Regions from separate parts of the Paenibacillus sp. FSL R7-0198 genome, predicted to be linked through region 3. Evidence: riboswitches for the same ligand, from Rfam matches in the RefSeq annotation. Region 3 holds a riboswitch; each other region holds the start of a gene.
What was found. A riboswitch is a leader RNA that binds a small molecule or an ion and turns the genes downstream of it on or off. The one in region 3 is predicted to bind cyclic di-AMP.
Positions count from the first base shown of each region.

Region 1: it holds a riboswitch for cyclic di-AMP, as region 3 does, so the genes downstream of both, MKY87_RS15990 (ubiquitin-like domain-containing protein) here and MKY87_RS26235 (C40 family peptidase) in region 3, are expected to answer to the same signal.
Region 2: it holds a riboswitch for cyclic di-AMP, as region 3 does, so the genes downstream of both, MKY87_RS03000 (3D domain-containing protein) here and MKY87_RS26235 (C40 family peptidase) in region 3, are expected to answer to the same signal.
Region 4: it holds a riboswitch for cyclic di-AMP, as region 3 does, so the genes downstream of both, MKY87_RS16370 (C40 family peptidase) here and MKY87_RS26235 (C40 family peptidase) in region 3, are expected to answer to the same signal.

Region 1 is NZ_JBBOCB010000001.1:3,714,370-3,718,570, reverse strand. It holds gene rsmA (16S rRNA (adenine(1518)-N(6)/adenine(1519)-N(6))-dimethyltransferase RsmA) at 1-36, opposite strand, end outside; gene rnmV (ribonuclease M5) at 41-586, opposite strand; gene MKY87_RS15990 (ubiquitin-like domain-containing protein) at 742-1,926, opposite strand; cyclic di-AMP (ydaO/yuaA leader) riboswitch at 2,200-2,453, opposite strand; gene MKY87_RS15985 (TatD family hydrolase) at 2,703-3,473, opposite strand; gene MKY87_RS15980 (HD domain-containing protein) at 3,806-4,201, opposite strand, start outside.
Region 2 is NZ_JBBOCB010000001.1:732,047-736,247, forward strand. It holds gene MKY87_RS02985 (PspA/IM30 family protein) at 1-99, opposite strand, end outside; gene lpdD (prenylated flavin chaperone LpdD) at 212-553, opposite strand; gene MKY87_RS02995 (polysaccharide deacetylase family protein) at 708-1,499, shown strand; gene MKY87_RS03000 (3D domain-containing protein) at 1,608-2,282, opposite strand; cyclic di-AMP (ydaO/yuaA leader) riboswitch at 2,285-2,481, opposite strand; gene MKY87_RS03005 (amino acid ABC transporter ATP-binding protein) at 2,698-3,420, opposite strand; gene MKY87_RS03010 (ABC transporter substrate-binding protein/permease) at 3,407-4,201, opposite strand, start outside.
Region 3 is NZ_JBBOCB010000001.1:5,961,692-5,965,892, forward strand. It holds gene MKY87_RS26215 (hypothetical protein) at 86-415, shown strand; gene MKY87_RS26220 (hypothetical protein) at 535-753, shown strand; gene MKY87_RS26225 (carboxymuconolactone decarboxylase family protein) at 895-1,224, shown strand; gene MKY87_RS26230 (hypothetical protein) at 1,294-1,995, opposite strand; gene MKY87_RS26235 (C40 family peptidase) at 2,120-2,584, opposite strand; cyclic di-AMP (ydaO/yuaA leader) riboswitch at 2,590-2,721, opposite strand; gene pelA (pectate lyase) at 3,141-4,103, shown strand.
Region 4 is NZ_JBBOCB010000001.1:3,791,477-3,795,677, reverse strand. It holds gene MKY87_RS16380 (M1 family metallopeptidase) at 1-1,094, shown strand, start outside; gene MKY87_RS16375 (hypothetical protein) at 1,105-1,956, shown strand; cyclic di-AMP (ydaO/yuaA leader) riboswitch at 2,202-2,339, shown strand; gene MKY87_RS16370 (C40 family peptidase) at 2,343-2,813, shown strand; gene MKY87_RS16365 (GNAT family N-acetyltransferase) at 3,169-3,663, shown strand; gene MKY87_RS16360 (c-type cytochrome) at 3,814-4,170, shown strand.

The DNA.
Region 1 (4,201 bases), 2.2 Mb from region 3:
CGTTGCAATTTCTATCGTCTCTTCCATGTCCTTCATATGCTCACAATCCTTCACGTTCAATTTGCGCTAATGCTGTAGAGAACTCTTCCCGTGTAATCTGAAATACACTGAGACGTTTGTGGAACTGCTTCCCGTTACAATAACCGATGCCCAGCAGATTGCCCATCTCCATGCGACGTGCAGCAGCCTGCGGATGCACGATAAGTCCTGCCGCGATCAGGTCCTCCCAATCAATCAGGCTCGGAGCACCTTCGTATGAAGTATGTACGCGCGCCAGAGCATGACGGATCGCCTCCGGTGAGGCATTCTCCACCCCAATGTCCCCTTTGCGCGTTGCATCGGCTTCCGGAATGAAGGCATGTTTGCAGCCAGGCACCTTGTTCGCAATAATTTTACGAATGCGTTCGCCAGCATGATCCGGATCTGTCAGTACAATGACTCCCCGTCTCTCCTGAGCAAGCGCAATCCGCTTCAGAATGCGTTGGTTGATTGCTGAGCCACCTGTTTCTATTGTATCGGCTTCAACGGCCCGACGGATGGCTACCGTATCGTCACGGCCTTCCACCACAATGACTTCTTTTATCATGTTCCATTTCTTCCTTTCTAACGCAAAAAGAAGAGGAATATCCTCTTCTCTGCCAAACGGCGGGGGAGACTGAATTCAGACTCCTCCGCCGCATATTCCGCATGAATCATTCATGCAACTATTTTATAGCATTCCCATTTCAAAGTAAAACGATTTTAGTTCGCTTCCGGCTTCACCGGACCGATCACGTAGACCGTCTTGCCTTTCTTACGTCCAAAATTCAGGGCATGCTTCACACTGTCATAATATACATCAATTTTGTTGCCTTTAATGGCACCGCCTGTATCTTCCGCACGACGGAATCCCAGACCTTCGATATATACCCACCAGCCAATTGGAATGACTTTGGGATCAACCGCAATGGTGCGCCCTTCCGTTACACGAGTACCGGAAGCTGTTTTAGTTCCAATGCCAGGCTCTTCGGAAGAGTAGGCAGTCATGGATACATTTTTAAGTACTTTTGAGTATTTAAAAGAAGTCCCGGATACGGTAATGACTTTGCTGCCCGAGGCAGATGTTTTCTTCGAGTTCGTTGTTGTAGCCTTTTTGGTTGTTGAAGTTTGAGCCGATACGGTCTGAATCACAGGTTCTTTCACGACCGGTTTTGCTTTGGTGCCGACAGCGATCACTTTATCTACACGATTATTCGCGACAGATTTGCCGACCATTTTTTTGGAGACCAATTCTCCATCCTGAAATACCTTTTCGATATGCTGTACAAGTGTGCCTTCTTTGCCGTTTACAACGACACGGTTATCCCCTTTGTACAAGCTAGGGTCAGCCGTTTTAATGACTTTGTAAGCGATTGGCTGCTCTACCTCCACTGTACGCTTTGTTACGCGCACTACACGGATCTTCATATCCGCTTTGATGGCAGTTCCAAGCGCCGGATACACTTTATCATTACTCTCAACTTGAATACCTGATTTTTGAATTGCATCTTCTACCGATGAATCCGTTGTATACAGAGTCTTGGTGTCTCCGTCTGCCGTAATGTTGACTGGAACGGCCCGCTCAATAACGATTCGGTCTCCATCTGTAATCGCCCCATTCATGGACATGGATACCTTATCGTGAGGGCTGACTGTGATCGACTGCTCCTCCAGCATTTCCTGAAGCATTCCTGTACGAGTCTCTACCACCTGAGCTTTGCCATCAATAACCAGTGAAATTTGTTTCCCGGCCTGACCGTAAACGACTAACAAGATCATGATTGTAAGCGCAATTGAGAAAATCGCGATCAATGCCATTTGACGCATGTTCTCATGCTTCCACCGCAACGCGAAAGACTTACTGGATGATCGTGACTCATGGGTCTCTTCTGGTTGGAATGTGCCCACTTCTCCGTCCTCCTTCATAGCCTCGCCGTCTAAAGTAATGCATGATGTCTTTGACGTGACTATACCAAATTTTCTACAGAACACAGATTGGACCAACATAATCCGGTTCTGCACCATGAATCAATCTTCGCAACATGATGTCATCCTCCTGAATACCTACCGTATGATGACAATATTTCTTTTATTCAAAAACAAAAAAGCCAAAGAAAGAGTGTAAGAGGAACTCTTTCGTGGCTTCCGAATGATTCTGAATATCGGAAATTCATGCACGAGGTTGCCTCTCTTTTTCCGCTTGCGAGGTTAGCTGTCGGGTTCGGGCGAAAGAGAGCCGCCCTATCTTAGGTCACCCGCTCATGGCGGACGCCCTTGAATTCACCCCGAGACCCAAAGAAGAAATCAAATACGGCTTCGCAGTTCCCTTCGCTGCTTTTGGGTCAGCGAACGTTGCGCATCGGCCAAATACACCGATGTTTAAGCCCTATTGGTTCCCCCGCTCTCCGTTAACGGAGACTCAGCGAGACTGATTCATGAAAGTAATGTTGTTTCATTGTTTCATCGGAAAGTGTCCCTTTGTTCATCCCCCGAACATCTGTCCAATTTTCCGCACAACAATTCACTGAAAAGATGATATCCTGTTTTGATGCATGTTGTAAAGCGTTGATCAAGTACGTTTTTCTGAATATTTGGTTAAAATATTGTAATATTCTTGATTTATTTGGAGCAAAGGGCAAATTACCTCCGCTTACCTGCCTTTTTCACCTCATTTGCTCGTTTTTTTAACGAATTCCAAATCGTTCCATGGCATTTTTGGTTGTTATTGCAGCAATTTCCTCCACCGAAATGCCTTTAATTTCCGCTGCTGCCTCTGCAACCAGACGTACATGCGCTGTCTCATTTCGCTTCCCACGATAAGGGTGAGGTGTCAAATATGGAGCATCTGTTTCAATGAAAAACCGGTCCATAGGAACCTTCGCCAGCACCTCTTTGGGCTGCTTTGCATTTTTGAATGTGATCGGTCCTCCGAAAGAGAGATGGAAGCCCATATCGAGACAACTTTTCGCTGTTTCCCAGCTGCCCGAGAACGAGTGCATTACACCACCAACCTCACCCGCCTTCTCTTCACGCAAAATTCTTATGATATCCTCATGTGCATCCCGATTATGGATGACAATCGGCATGTTCACTTCACGCGCCAAAGCAATTTGTTGTCGTAATACGCGATGCTGTATTTCCTTCGGTGAAGTATCCCAGTGATAATCCAATCCAATCTCACCGATCGCAACCACTTTTTCATGCTTGCATAAAGATGCAATCCACTCCAAATCACCCTCCTGCATAGTGATCGCATCTACTGGATGCCACCCTACAGCTGCATAGATAAAGTCATATGTTTCAGCGAGTTTCATTGTGGTTGGAATCGTCTCCCGGTTAAAGCCAATGTTGATCATGCGACCAACTCCTGCATCCACAGCACGCTGAATCATGTCCTCGCGGTCCTCGTCGAATTGTGGTGCATCCAGATGTGTATGTGTGTCGAACAGCATCATGTTTGTATCTCCCTTCATGTCGAAATAACGACTATCTTCTTTATCAAAATTCAATTTGTAAAATTCAATAATTCAATGACTCATACATAAAACATTTTGGGTATCTGTGTATTACATCATTACGTTTGTTTCTTCACAACTACAATATATAGAAGATAAACGGATATTCTGATCTATATATTGCTGATTGTGCCCATTCTACCTGCTTGCATTTACAAAATTATGTCGATCTACATATACTCCCCATTAAAGCAGATTACTGTATCATGAAAAATAGCTCTTTTAGAAAGTGTTTTGATATCAAAATTCTTCATCGGATTATACCCACATGATTACAAGAAATAGGGGCGTATATGTGACGGTAATTCGTGAATAATCGCATCCACCTTGTTTTGAGGGTAATACAAATGATGTTTCCCTCGGTGAAGCCCACTGATGGAACGGACAATGTCAGATACTTCTGACAACTCACGTAAATTGTCCTGTCGATCCAGAAGAAGAATCTGCTTATCTGTGGATTCATCCGGACGAAACACATCATACGGATTATCCGAAGGAAAATCAATTTCAAGATCATATTCGGGATCGAGGCCTGCCTGTACAAAAGCTTCCCGAATCTCTTCCATCATTGTCAAGTCGACCTGTTCAAGCTCTACATACTTATATAACTTGCGATCCATAAAACGTTCGCATAACTCACTCAGAACAGTATCGTCCTCCTTGCGCCA
Region 2 (4,201 bases), 5.2 Mb from region 3:
GATATATTGGTCCGTCATCTTGATTGGATCTTCCGCCTTGTCAATAATGGCGTTAACGTTAGACATTGTTAAATCACGCAATCGTTTGAAAATGGACATTATGTTATTCCTCCTAGTCGATATTACATCGTATATAAACATACATACGTAACAATCTACAACTCGTTTCAATTTTAGCAAATAAAATCAAAACATGCGATTGCTCTTTATGTTAGGAAGATCGTTTATCCTTGTTCAGATGATCCTCCATCAGCCTCTCTGCAGTCTGCACGATTTCGTCGATCTGCATCCGCGTGATGGAATCAAAATGGATACCCATGATCACCGTAACGGTTACTTTCAGCTGCAGGGCAGCCTTTCGGGCAAGTCGCTCACACAGCTCTTGTTCCTTATGCCCAGGAATATGTACCGTCGTCCCGCTTACGCGCTCATGATCCACGTAGAACGTGGCTACGGCGCCAATATGCGCCTTTCCTCCGGTAACGAGAAAAACCTTATCCTCTCCTGCTTCAATCACCTGTAAACGTATGGATTTCAAATCATATGTACTCATATCCTATCCACCTATCCTTTTCTATATGTTATATATGGAGGAATTATGGCTGTCATAAGCTAAATCCGCAATGAAACTTCTCACACTACGCATATTTTATGGAACCCCCGGGCATACCAAGGAGAACGTCATTTTGGAAAAGGAGGCCGTTATTATGCGCGTACGCCTCATTATGCTGATGGTTATCGTTATTTTTCTCGGGGGATATCATGCTCCAGTTTCATCGCGGGATGTCTCAAGCCCGTCAATTGAATCAGTATCAGGTTCGGATTCTGCTGAAGAAGAACAACTGACATTGGGACAGTTACGTCAAAAATATGCCGATACGTTCAAAACCAATGGTCCTTCAACAAAGAAGGTTGCACTGACTTTTGATGATGTACCTGATCCACGGTTTACTCCACAAGTGCTGGATGTATTGAAGAAATACAATGTCAGAGCTACATTCTTCATCGTGGGTAGTCGTGCTGAGAAACATCCGGATCTGGTGAAACGCATCGTTAAGGAAGGGCATTTGGTTGGTAATCACAGCTACAATCATCCTGAATTCAGTAAGCTGTCGATGAATGCCTTTCGCAAACAAATTTTACATACCGGGGATATTATTCGACATTTAGCGGGATATACGCCCAAGATGATTCGGCCGCCTTATGGAGACATTAATGAAGAACAGCTGCAATGGGCAGCTAGACAACACTATAGCATTGTGAACTGGAACGTTGACTCACTGGACTGGAAAGGCCTCTCCAAGGAAGAGGTGAAGGATAACATCCTATCTGCCGTGAAACCTGGCTCCATCGTTCTGCAACATGCAGGAGGCGGTGTGGGATCTAACCTGAACGGTACGATTGAGGCATTGCCTGAAATCATTGAAGAACTGCGTAACCGGGGATATGAACTGGTCACCTTGGACGAGATGTTGGGATTGCCAAAGGCCAAAGATTAGGATGACCGTGATAACAAATAAATGCGAATATTAAAAGGGTGCTGTTCAATCGCAGATTAGCGACTGGCAGACACCCTGTTTGAATTCATTTTAAATGTTATGATCTCTCTACTTCAGAATGTACAGCTCGATATCCTGAAAACCAAATGTGCTTACAGACTGTTTGCTACCCGGGATAAAGATATCAATCCGGTGACCCTTGATTGCACCGCCCACATCACGAGCTGTAGCTACAAAAGCCTGTTTTGGCAATCCCGGATGGCTGTGACCGGTTACCAGTACTTTGGTTCCGAGTGGAATCACACTTGGATCAACTGCGATCGTACCCAGTTCAAGATCATTGCCGAAGTAATCCACAGCACCCCATCCTCCATTTTCAGACGGATCTGCAGAGTATGCCGTTGCTTTTACGTTCACAGCTTTGCTGTAATCGAATGTTTTACCCCAAGCCTGAACAACTTTGTTATCTGTGTTAACGTCCAAGCTTGCTGTAGTAACAGTCTTCGCTTGGGTCTTGCTCTCCGTTGCCGCAGCTGCTGCTACATTGTTTGCCTTACCGGGAATCGTAATTTTCAAACCATCATAAATGTTGTAAGGCGAAATGTCGTTGTTTGCTTTAACCAACGTGTTGATTGCTACTCCATATTGTTTTGATAAGGTGTAGAAGGTATCCCCTTCTTTGGCCACATGAACTGAATCGGCGTGAGCCGGAACGGCTTGAATGAGCATTGCTGTTGTCAATAATGCTACTGCTGTTTTGGCTATACGTTTCTTGTTAATCATGGTCTTCCTCCCTCATTGTGCCTGCGAAGTTAGTTGTCGGATTCGGATGAGGAGCCCACCCTATAGGTTCTTCATTACATTTGAAACGTTATGTACCCCTAATTCACCCCAAGCAGTGTGCTGTAGATCTTCCCCCTGCACAATCTGCATCGTTACATCCCCCGCACTCCCTGTCCGGAAGTTTCGGCAGAGTTCAATATATCACAATTTTGTAACCTTAACTTGTAGTAATTCTTACCAAATGGTTTTAACATGTAAGCATATGTAAGAATACAGGATACTTTAGAAATGTTGGACGACCTGATTCCTTTACATTTGGTAACAGAAAAGTTACTTTTCAAATCTATAAGTGATTAATGCGCACAAAAAAATAGCGTTACCGACTCTAAGTCAGTAACGCTATTTGACACTTCATTTAGAGTACTTTGGCAAGAAAATCACGTGTACGTGAATTTTTTGGAGCTCCAAATACCTCATCAGGTGTTCCCTCTTCCACAATAACCCCGCCATCCATGAACAGGATTCGGTCTCCCACTTCACGTGCAAAACCCATCTCATGTGTTACGATGACCATCGTCATCCCGCCTTCTGCAAGACGTTTCATGACATCCAGCACTTCGCCGACCATCTCGGGGTCCAGTGCCGAAGTAGGCTCGTCAAACAGCATGACATGCGGCTGCATGGCCAATGCTCTAGCAATGGCGATCCGCTGCTTCTGTCCACCGGACAGCTGATTCGGGAATGTATCTTTTTTATCGTACAAGCCCACGGTGTTCAGCAGATCAGCAGCAATTTTCTCCGCTTCCTGAGTGGATTGTTTCTTTACTTTAATCGGGGCAATCGTAATGTTTTGCTGTACCGTTTTGTGCGGGAACAGGTTGAAGTGCTGAAACACCATGCCCATTTTCTCACGAGTTGCGTTAATGTTGTGCTTGGGGTCCGTGATTGACACGCCTTCAAAATCAATCTCTCCTGAGGTGGGCTTCTCCAGCAGGTTCAAACAACGCAAGAAAGTACTTTTACCTGAACCGGAAGGACCGATGACGACGACTACCTCACCTTTACCAATCGTCACGTTAATGCCCTTAAGCACATCGTTATTTCCATAAGATTTGTGTAATTGTCTAACGTCTATCACTTGCACTCAACTTCCTTTCCAGTCGTCCCAGCAGCTTGGACAAAATGAACGTTAATACAAAGTAGATGGCTGCCGCAATCAAAAATGGACTCAAGCCTTGATACGTAATGTTTTTGACCACACTTGCCTGATACATAATGTCCACCATACCGATAACCGAGATAATGGAGGATTCTTTGATGATGGTAATGAATTCATTACCGATCGCAGGTAATACAGCTTTGAAGGCCTGTGGCAATATGATATAACGCATCGCATCGCCTCTTCCCATACCTAAGGAACGAGCTGCCTCCAACTGACCACGATCCACACCTTGGATACCTGCACGGAAAATCTCCGCCAGATAGGCACCACTATTGATTGAAAGTGTAATGATACCTGCCTGAAGTGCAGTAAAGTTAATGCCAAAGCTCAGAGAAAAACCATAGTAAATAATCATTAATTGTACCAGCATCGGTGTGCCACGAATCACTTCAACGTAAGCTGTACCAATCCAGCGCAAGATTGCGGCGTCATGCAAACGGAACAAACAGATGATCAATCCAATAATTACCCCGAAGATAACCCCAAGTGCAGACAACAGAAGTGTGTATCCTACACCTGTAGCATAGAAACTTTTGTACTCCCAGAATACTTGGAAAATATTTTGTGATTTGTTCGCTTTATCCGCCATCAAGAGGCTGGCGTCCGTCACCATCTGATTGATTTTATCTTCACTTTTCAGTCGCTCCAGTGTTCCATTTACTGCAGCTAGCAGCTCGGTATTACCTTTACGAATCCC
Region 3 (4,201 bases):
ATAGGGCCTATTTTTTGAACTATGCCTTTGCATGACCGCGGATTTCATTTATAATGGGGTTATGTTAGGGAGAGGAGGCAACACCATGGGGAACCAACCGGCAACAGAACAATTTTTTAATGATAAGCTGGCGGAATCGAAAGTTCATTTTGAACGTGCCCTGGATTGTAAACATACGGAATTCGATGACCTTTATCCCTATATGATTGAACATCCTCAATTTTTCTGGTACAAACGCTATGTTGCCTGGTCAGAATTACTGACGATTGTAGGCTTGTGCGAAGAGTTGTCCTTCTCTTGGAAAGAACAATTTACACCGCATCAAGTGGAGTACCTTGAAGAACGTGTGATGTCCGCCAAAGTGCTTGATTTTTGGTTCGAGAAGAACGACAGCAAAGAGCACGCGCAGCGGTAACTTTCAGTCGGGACATAATTTCGAATGACATGACAGTCCAATACAGTCACGTGAGACCTAAATGACATTTCATTTAGGTCTCTTTTTGTAAATAAATTTGGAATATAGGAGCCATGAAGATGATCAGTGATACAGAACTGGACGCCCTGCGTCTGTCAGGTGAGAAAGTAAGAGTAGTACGGGACGAGCTGGAATCTAACGATGTAACCGGGATTGTTGTTGCCTGGGATGGCGAGCAGGTACTTATCCGTCGTCAGAATCGACGTGTCGTCAAGCTGGATCGCGGTTACCGATATCAGCTGTTCAGCGAGCCGCGCCAGAGTCCACTTAGTGAGTAACAGTTTATAATTATGGCAGAGCCATGAGCGTTAAATGTTTGGAATTACCATGATTTGTTGGCATAATTGACTCACTCGGGAGAGAAGATAGGTACAGTGAGGAAGATCTGTAACTATAGCCGAGAGGGTGTGCTACAAGCGATGACATTGATGAATGATAAAGTTCATGCCTACAAGGATCAGATTGGAGCATTAAGCGATGTACTGCCAGGTGTGGTGAAGTCATATCATGAGTTTACGGGAGAATGTTTCCAACCTGGCGTGATTGATGCCAAGACAAAACAGCTCATTGCGCTCGGCATTGGATTGTTTGCCAACAATGAGGTATGTACTTTCTACCATGTAGAAGAAGCCCGTGCCAAGGGCGCTACAGATCAGGAGATCATGGAGACCGTAGCCGTGGCCGGAGCTGTAGGAGGCGGACATGCTCTGTCTCAGGGCGCGATGCGAGTGCAGAAGGCGCTACATTAATATAAAAAAACATTGTGAAAAAGTAACAGGGTTATACTTCCCTTCAATATGGGAGTATAACCCTGTTTTTTAAAGATCGTTTTTACTTTCTTTACTGTTTGCTTTTTTATTATACTTGTCCACATCAGCAAATTTCTCCATAACGGAGTAGTTTGCTGTATAGTTTATTGTGGAGTACCGTTCAGGACGAAATTCAATCTTAGAGCGATCAGTATCCCAGAGATATATAATGGAATTATCGAAGGTCTTGCTTCCAGGCTGACCATATTTATTCGTTAGCTCTTCCAGAATTTCATCAGAATCCTGACTATTTAACATGCCAAAATAATATGTGGCCTCGTGGAGCAAGAAGTCATCTAATGGATATTCATCTGCTGCATTTTCCATTTCTTCAAGGCGCTGGTCCATTATTTTGTATATCTCTTCTTTCCTTGTTTCTGTTGTATTGGGGTTATTTAATTCCTCTGATAATTCCTTTCCTTCTTCCATCATTTCCAGAATGCTATCATTGTCTAATAAATCAGTGAAAACGTATTTAGCATCTGCTTTCTTACCCAGAACTACAAGATTAGAATATTCGATACTTTTCTCATGTTCATTATGTACGTCCTCTTCATAACCTGAGTTACCGTTCTTTTCTTCAGTTGAAATGACTTTGTCGATCTTGGTACCCCATGAAACATCTCTAAAATCTTTTTCGTTCTCGCTACTGCATCCTAAACTACCTATTACTAAAATAGCAAAACTTAAAACAAACATTAACTTTTTCAATTGTTCTCCTCATCTCCTTTTATTTCCTAAAACATTTTACATTGTTTAAGAAAGCAGTTGAAGACAAAAAATGGTTAAACAAAAAAGGCATCCGGTTAATAACCGATGCCTTTTTGTATGTGAATTACATTTTACCCAACATTTTATCATACATAAACTGTCCAGTTACCCGACGTGCTGTTACATAGCGGTCATTGAAGTATGGATTCGATAACTTTGTGATGCTTACACCTTTACTGCTGGAGGCATGAGCGAATTGTCCGCCGCCGATATATACACCTGTATGTGAAATGCCTTTGCCTGTTGTATTAAAGAACACCAGATCACCTGTCCGAACATTACTTTTGGCTACCGGAGTACCTGCTTTGGCTTGCTGCTGAGAAGTACGTGGCAATTCAATGCTGTATTTGTTGAAAAGATATCTCATAAAACCAGAACAGTCAAAGCCGGCTACAGTCGTGCCACCCCATTTGTAAGGAATACCTGTCATGTTGTTCACTACGGAGTTGATACTGCTTGCCTCTGTGCTTGTTGCCCCGGATGTAAATAATACAGCTGCTCCAAAAATGGAGATAATCAGTTTTTTCAAAATCAATGTTCTCCCTTCGATGCCTACGGAGTTAGCTAAGGGTTCGGTAGAAGGTTCCCTATATTTCCTATGTATAAGAATAATTCACCCAAATTGGTTCCCCCGTTTTCAAACATGAAACTCGGCAATGAATAATTAAGTTTTTGTAACTATTTGAAACTATATTGCATAAATGCGTAATTGTCAAACCCATTTAAAACCCTTCGTAATACCTCAATGTTAGCGGAATTAAGGTTTTTATATGAAAGAAGGGATTAAGTTTGGGTATCATTCATGACAAAAACGTCATTATTGATTCGTTTAAGACGAATTTGGATAAATAAATAGGTTTGTCATGAGTTAAAAGAACTATCCCGTTATGTAGAATTAGAGAGATTATATTCATTAAGTTGCATATATTGACAAAAATCGATTTTTTGCATATTATCTGATTATCCAATCCACATATTGGATTAAAATTGATTTTATTATGCGATAAATACAAATAAAGGAGGTTTGGGGACGCTTATCATAGGTAAAGTAGAAGTGGCAGATTTATAAAAACGAACATAGGAGAGTGTTACATTTGAAAGCGAAGAAAATAATTACTTTTGTCCTGGCATGTACGATGGTGTTCTCAGCAGTTGGAATGGCAGTTCTCCCTGTAGGGACGGTATCTGCTGCGGATGCATCGGGTACTACAGCGAGTATTTCAGATGTTTTGAAGAACCAGCTGCCGGATGGAGGTTGGAGAAAAGATTATAAACAGACAAGTGGAGAGTGGGCGAAGTCCACGATAGACAACAAGGCTACATACTCAGAAATTAGAAGATTGGCGAAGGAATTTAAAAAGACGAATGATCCGCGATACTCCACAGCTGCAATCAAAGGAATTAACTTTTTGATCAACATGCAGTATTCAAACGGCGGATGGCCACAAGTTTACCAAAGCTCTGGATATCACAAGCATATCACTTACAATGATGATGCCATGATTAATGTAATGATCATGTTGGATGAAGTAGCGGCACGCAAAGGTGATTTCTCATTTATCGACAGCACACTTGCTAATCGCAGTAAAAATTCAGTTGCCAAAGGTGTGGAGGCGATTCTGAATACACAAGTCGTTTCAGGTGGTAAGCTGACAGCATGGGGACAACAACATGATTCCAGTTCCCTTAAACCAGCGAGCGCAAGAATCTACGAAGTGCCATCGCTGACAGCTGGAGAGAGTGTAACGATTGTTAAATTTCTGAAAACCAGACCTGCTAACGCTAAAATTACCGCATCCATTAAAGGAGCGGAGGCTTGGTTTAACAAGGTGAAAATTACGGGTTACAAGTATGAAAGAGCTAATGGAGATAGTAAAATTATCGCTGATTCCAAAGCTGCACCGATTTGGGCACGCTTCTATGAGATCGGAACAGATAAACCAATCTTTATTGGTCGTGACGGGGTAGTTAAATACAAATTAAGTGATATTGATAAAGAAAGAAGAGGCGGTTATGCATGGTATGGCAACTGGCCTTCCAAGCTTTAATTTGTAGTTAAAGGTAAAGCCCGAATCGACGTCTGGTTCGGGTTTTATTGTTATTATTTTCAGTGTTGACATGATAGATTCCGCATGATATATTATTT
Region 4 (4,201 bases), 2.2 Mb from region 3:
GGGCAGCTTCACCGGATTTTGTCTACGCCGAGGAACCCTTCTCTGCACCCAATGTGCCTGGTGTACGAATCAAGTTATATCTGGACCCTGCTCATCAGGATCTTAAAGAACGTTATTTCTACGCCGCGAAGGCCGCACTAGCCAATTATAGCAAATGGTTTGGCCCATATCCTTACGCTACCTTATCCATCGTTGTTCCACCCAAAGCGGGGAACGGTGCTGGAGGCATGGAGTACCCTACGCTAGTTACGGCCTTTGGAGCCGATGATACTACCCCAGGTTATGACCTGGAACGTACCGTAGTCCACGAGATCGGACACCAGTACTTCTACGGTATGGTTGCCAGCAACGAATTCGAGGAAGCCTGGCTGGATGAGGGGTTCACCTCTTATGCAGAAGACAAACTGATGGAGCAGGAATATGGATTGATTCCGAATCTGCCGGTACAATCAGGCCTGATTACGTCTCCTTCATCTTTAACACAAGAATCCTGGAAGTTCGATTCACAGAATGAGTATGCAGCCAATGTCTATACACGTGGCAAACTTGTATTGCTTGGTATCGAACATCAAGTCGGCGCAAAAAAGATGGAACGCATTCTCTCTACCTATGTGAAGAAGTACCGCTTCAAACATCCCACTTCGGCTGATTTTCAAAACGTTGTGGAACAAGTGACCCGTACTTCCTGGTCTGATTATTTTGACCAATACGTCTATGGTAACGGGATGGCTGACTTTGCTGTAGAGCAGATTCGTGTTACGCCCGTACAGAAAGACGGTCAAACATGGTACGAGTCATCCGTGACGATCGCAAAAAAAGGAAGTGATTACAACGCCGTTCCTGTTCGCATTGCTTTTGAAGACGGGCATATCCTCACCAAACAATGGAATGGCAAAGAAGATCGCATCACCTATAAATTAACTCACACATCCCCCGTATCCTGGGCCATGACCGATCCCCTGTACACGATCGTGCTGGAGAACCGCCATATGAACAATTTCCTGAAATCCGGACTGGATGAGCAAGCAAAATCCCGCTGGAGCATGAGTGTAACCAAACTAATAGAAGCCATATTCGGAGGTCTGTCATGGTGAGGTGGAAACGGTGAAAGCAAAAATACGTGAAGGCTGGTTTCTCGTCCGTCAGCATATGTTCATTGCCGCACTCTTATTTCTCTATCAACTCATTTGGGGATATTTCTTCTATCGAATGGTACAATCGGCGGTCATCCCCCTACTCCTGCGCTATCCAGATGCTGATGCCGGGGAACTGAGTACACTTTTGTTCAAAATGGAAAGTCAACTTAACTTGTCTACCCATCCGGAGGTTCATCGTTATCTATGGATTCTAGGGGGCATGCTGCTGGTTCGCATGTTGATCAGCCCCCTCATTCAGGCAGGACTACTCTACTCACTTCAGCACTTTAACTCTACAGAAGAGCGCATCCCCTTTGTCCGCGGAATCAAAAATCTGTGGAAACCGATGCTGCTGCTCCACACCATACGTACATTATTGATACTTCTGCCCGCCTACTGGCTCATACCGAAGCTCTACTCGATTCTCATGGACGGATTTCATTCCCTTCAATTACTTTTGCCTGGTATACCTTATGTTGCTGCCTGGATTGTATATGGTTGGATCATCCACCATGCCGTGCTCTACATGCAGTTCGGTGTTTCGGCACCAGAAGGAGAAGGCGGGGCTCACGGTACCCTCAGAGCACTCTGGATTGCACTGCGTCATCTCATCGCCGTAATCGGTATTGCACTCCTGCTGGGCGGAGTTCACCTGCTTATCTTCGGGGCATTCACTTCAGCCTCATGGTTATTAACGGGACTTACCGGACTTATACTACAACAGACGTATCCACTTGCGAGATGTCTATTGAATCTGTGGAAAATATGCAGCCATTTCCGATTATGGCAGTCCAAAATGTCCAAAGGTGAGAGCAGATAGTTTAAAAATTGTTACCATCACATGTTAAACTTATGGCCTAATATGTACTTATAAATAGGCAAACCTCAACCTTTCCCCGTCAAAGGTCGAGGTTTTTTTTGCTAAATTTGTTGCTAAACGTTGCCAAAGCCGTACTCCTCTGTTACAATAATCGCAGTGAGTTTTTAGTAACAACTTTGTAATCTTTACATTCATATTTGTAACTACTTAAAATTAAATCGTCATTTCTTGATTTCGCAGGTGCATAACTAGCATAGCCAAATTCCTGGCACCTGGGAAGCGGGGGAACCAGTTATGGGTGAATTGATCTTGCTACAGAGGGATCATAGGGGACCTTCAACCGAATCCTTAAGCTAACCTCGCAGGCGTTGGAAGGGGAATATCTCTTGTTCAAGAAGAAATTAACCGCAGCTGTACTTAGCATCACATTTGCATTATCGCTTGGTGCAGGTAGCGCATTCGCAGATTCAAAGATGGACACAGTAATTGATTCAGCAATGGGAACTACATACAAAAGTGGGGGAACAACGCTTAACGGCTTTGACTGCTCCGGATTTACACGGTATGTATTCGACAAATTGGGTATTGATTTGGCACGCCAATCCAGTTCCCAATTCGACATGGGCGATTCCGTATCCCGCATGGAAATGAGAGCTGGCGATCTGGTATTCTTCAATACAACAGGTAAAGGCGTATCTCATGTAGGAATCTTTGTAGGGGATGGAAAGTTCGCACACTCCTCTTCTTCCAAAGGCGTTACGATCAGTGCATTGAGTGAAAGCTATTGGGCCAACCGTTATGTTGGCGCGAAACGGATTATGAGCACGGACGCATATGAATCACTGGCCCTTGACTAGGGACAAGCTGAGCAACATGATGCTGTAACCATTAACCATACTGGAACGAAGCAAGAAGCATAACAGAACCGCCCGGTACATTCTCCGCAGGAATGTATCCGGCGGTTTTTTTGTGCTTCAATCCTTATTCATGTTGCAAGTTATACTCGGGGCATATCCTGCGACATCAACAGGTTCATTTTGCGTTCGTTCGTCCGTGCCCTTATGATGTTTTTACCCATCCCGTTATAATATAAACGAAATTACCGGAACTTTTGTTTCATTTTTTTTCTTGGGAAGGAAGACTTGCTAAATGAACATCACTTTTGTAGAGTGGACAAAGAGTTCTGTTTCAAGGAAAGGAGCATGCAGGTGTATGAAGGAAACCCCTGTGACGTTTCACGTTGTACCCATGCGAGAAGAACATGCGGAGCTTATCTGCAGTTGGCAGTATGATCCGCCTTACAATATCTACAGCTGGCTCCCCTGGGAGCAGATGAAAGCTCTGGAAGTGGAATTCGGAGATGCACAGCTGCGGCAGGAGCAATATGCAATCGTCCTGGATCAGAACGATCGTATATGTGGGTTTGCTCAATACTTCCCACTTCAAGGGGTAACCCGGATTGGCCTTGGCATGCATCCAGAGCTGTGTGGTCAGGGTCAAGGGACAGCTTTTGTCACTGCCATTGTACAGGAAGCCATTCGACGAAATCCCACGAATGAGATTGATCTGGAAGTACTCACTTGGAATGCTCGTGCCATTCAAGTCTATCTGAAGAGTGGATTTGTCACCCAGGATACATACGAACGACAGACCCCAACCGGCTTGAAGCCCTTTCACTGTATGGTTTATGAAGGGCCTCGCGGTTAGAATCCATTGCAAAACAACCACATTTGCCCCTTGTTATGTGATTAGTTCAAAAAATTCCCACAAAATGCTATGATGTCAGTACAGGTTCCGTTATAATGATATGGATAGTTTCAGGTTAGATGATCTTTCATTCTGGAGGGGACATAAGGGATGCACAAATGGATCATGAGCGGAGTATTTTTTGCAGCATGCGCTTTAGCTATTGTTTTAATGTTTACGCTTCCAGGGAAAGAAGAAGTGGCTGAAGAAGCCAAACCAACCATGCCGGAAGTAACATTGGATGCCGGACAGGCTGAAGCACTGGTCAAAGCCAATTGTATCTCCTGTCACGGGGATCAGCTTCAGGGTGGCGTAGGACCTGCTCTGGCTAACATCGGTAGCCAGGATGATCTGGAGAAGATCTATTCTACGATTGTCAAAGGTAAAGGTGGTATGCCTTCCTTCAAGGGCAAGCTGCAGGATGAAGAAATTGCAAATATCGCCATGTGGCTGTCAGAGAAAAAATAATCTGTGCACGCACATAACGAAGAGGCGCTTA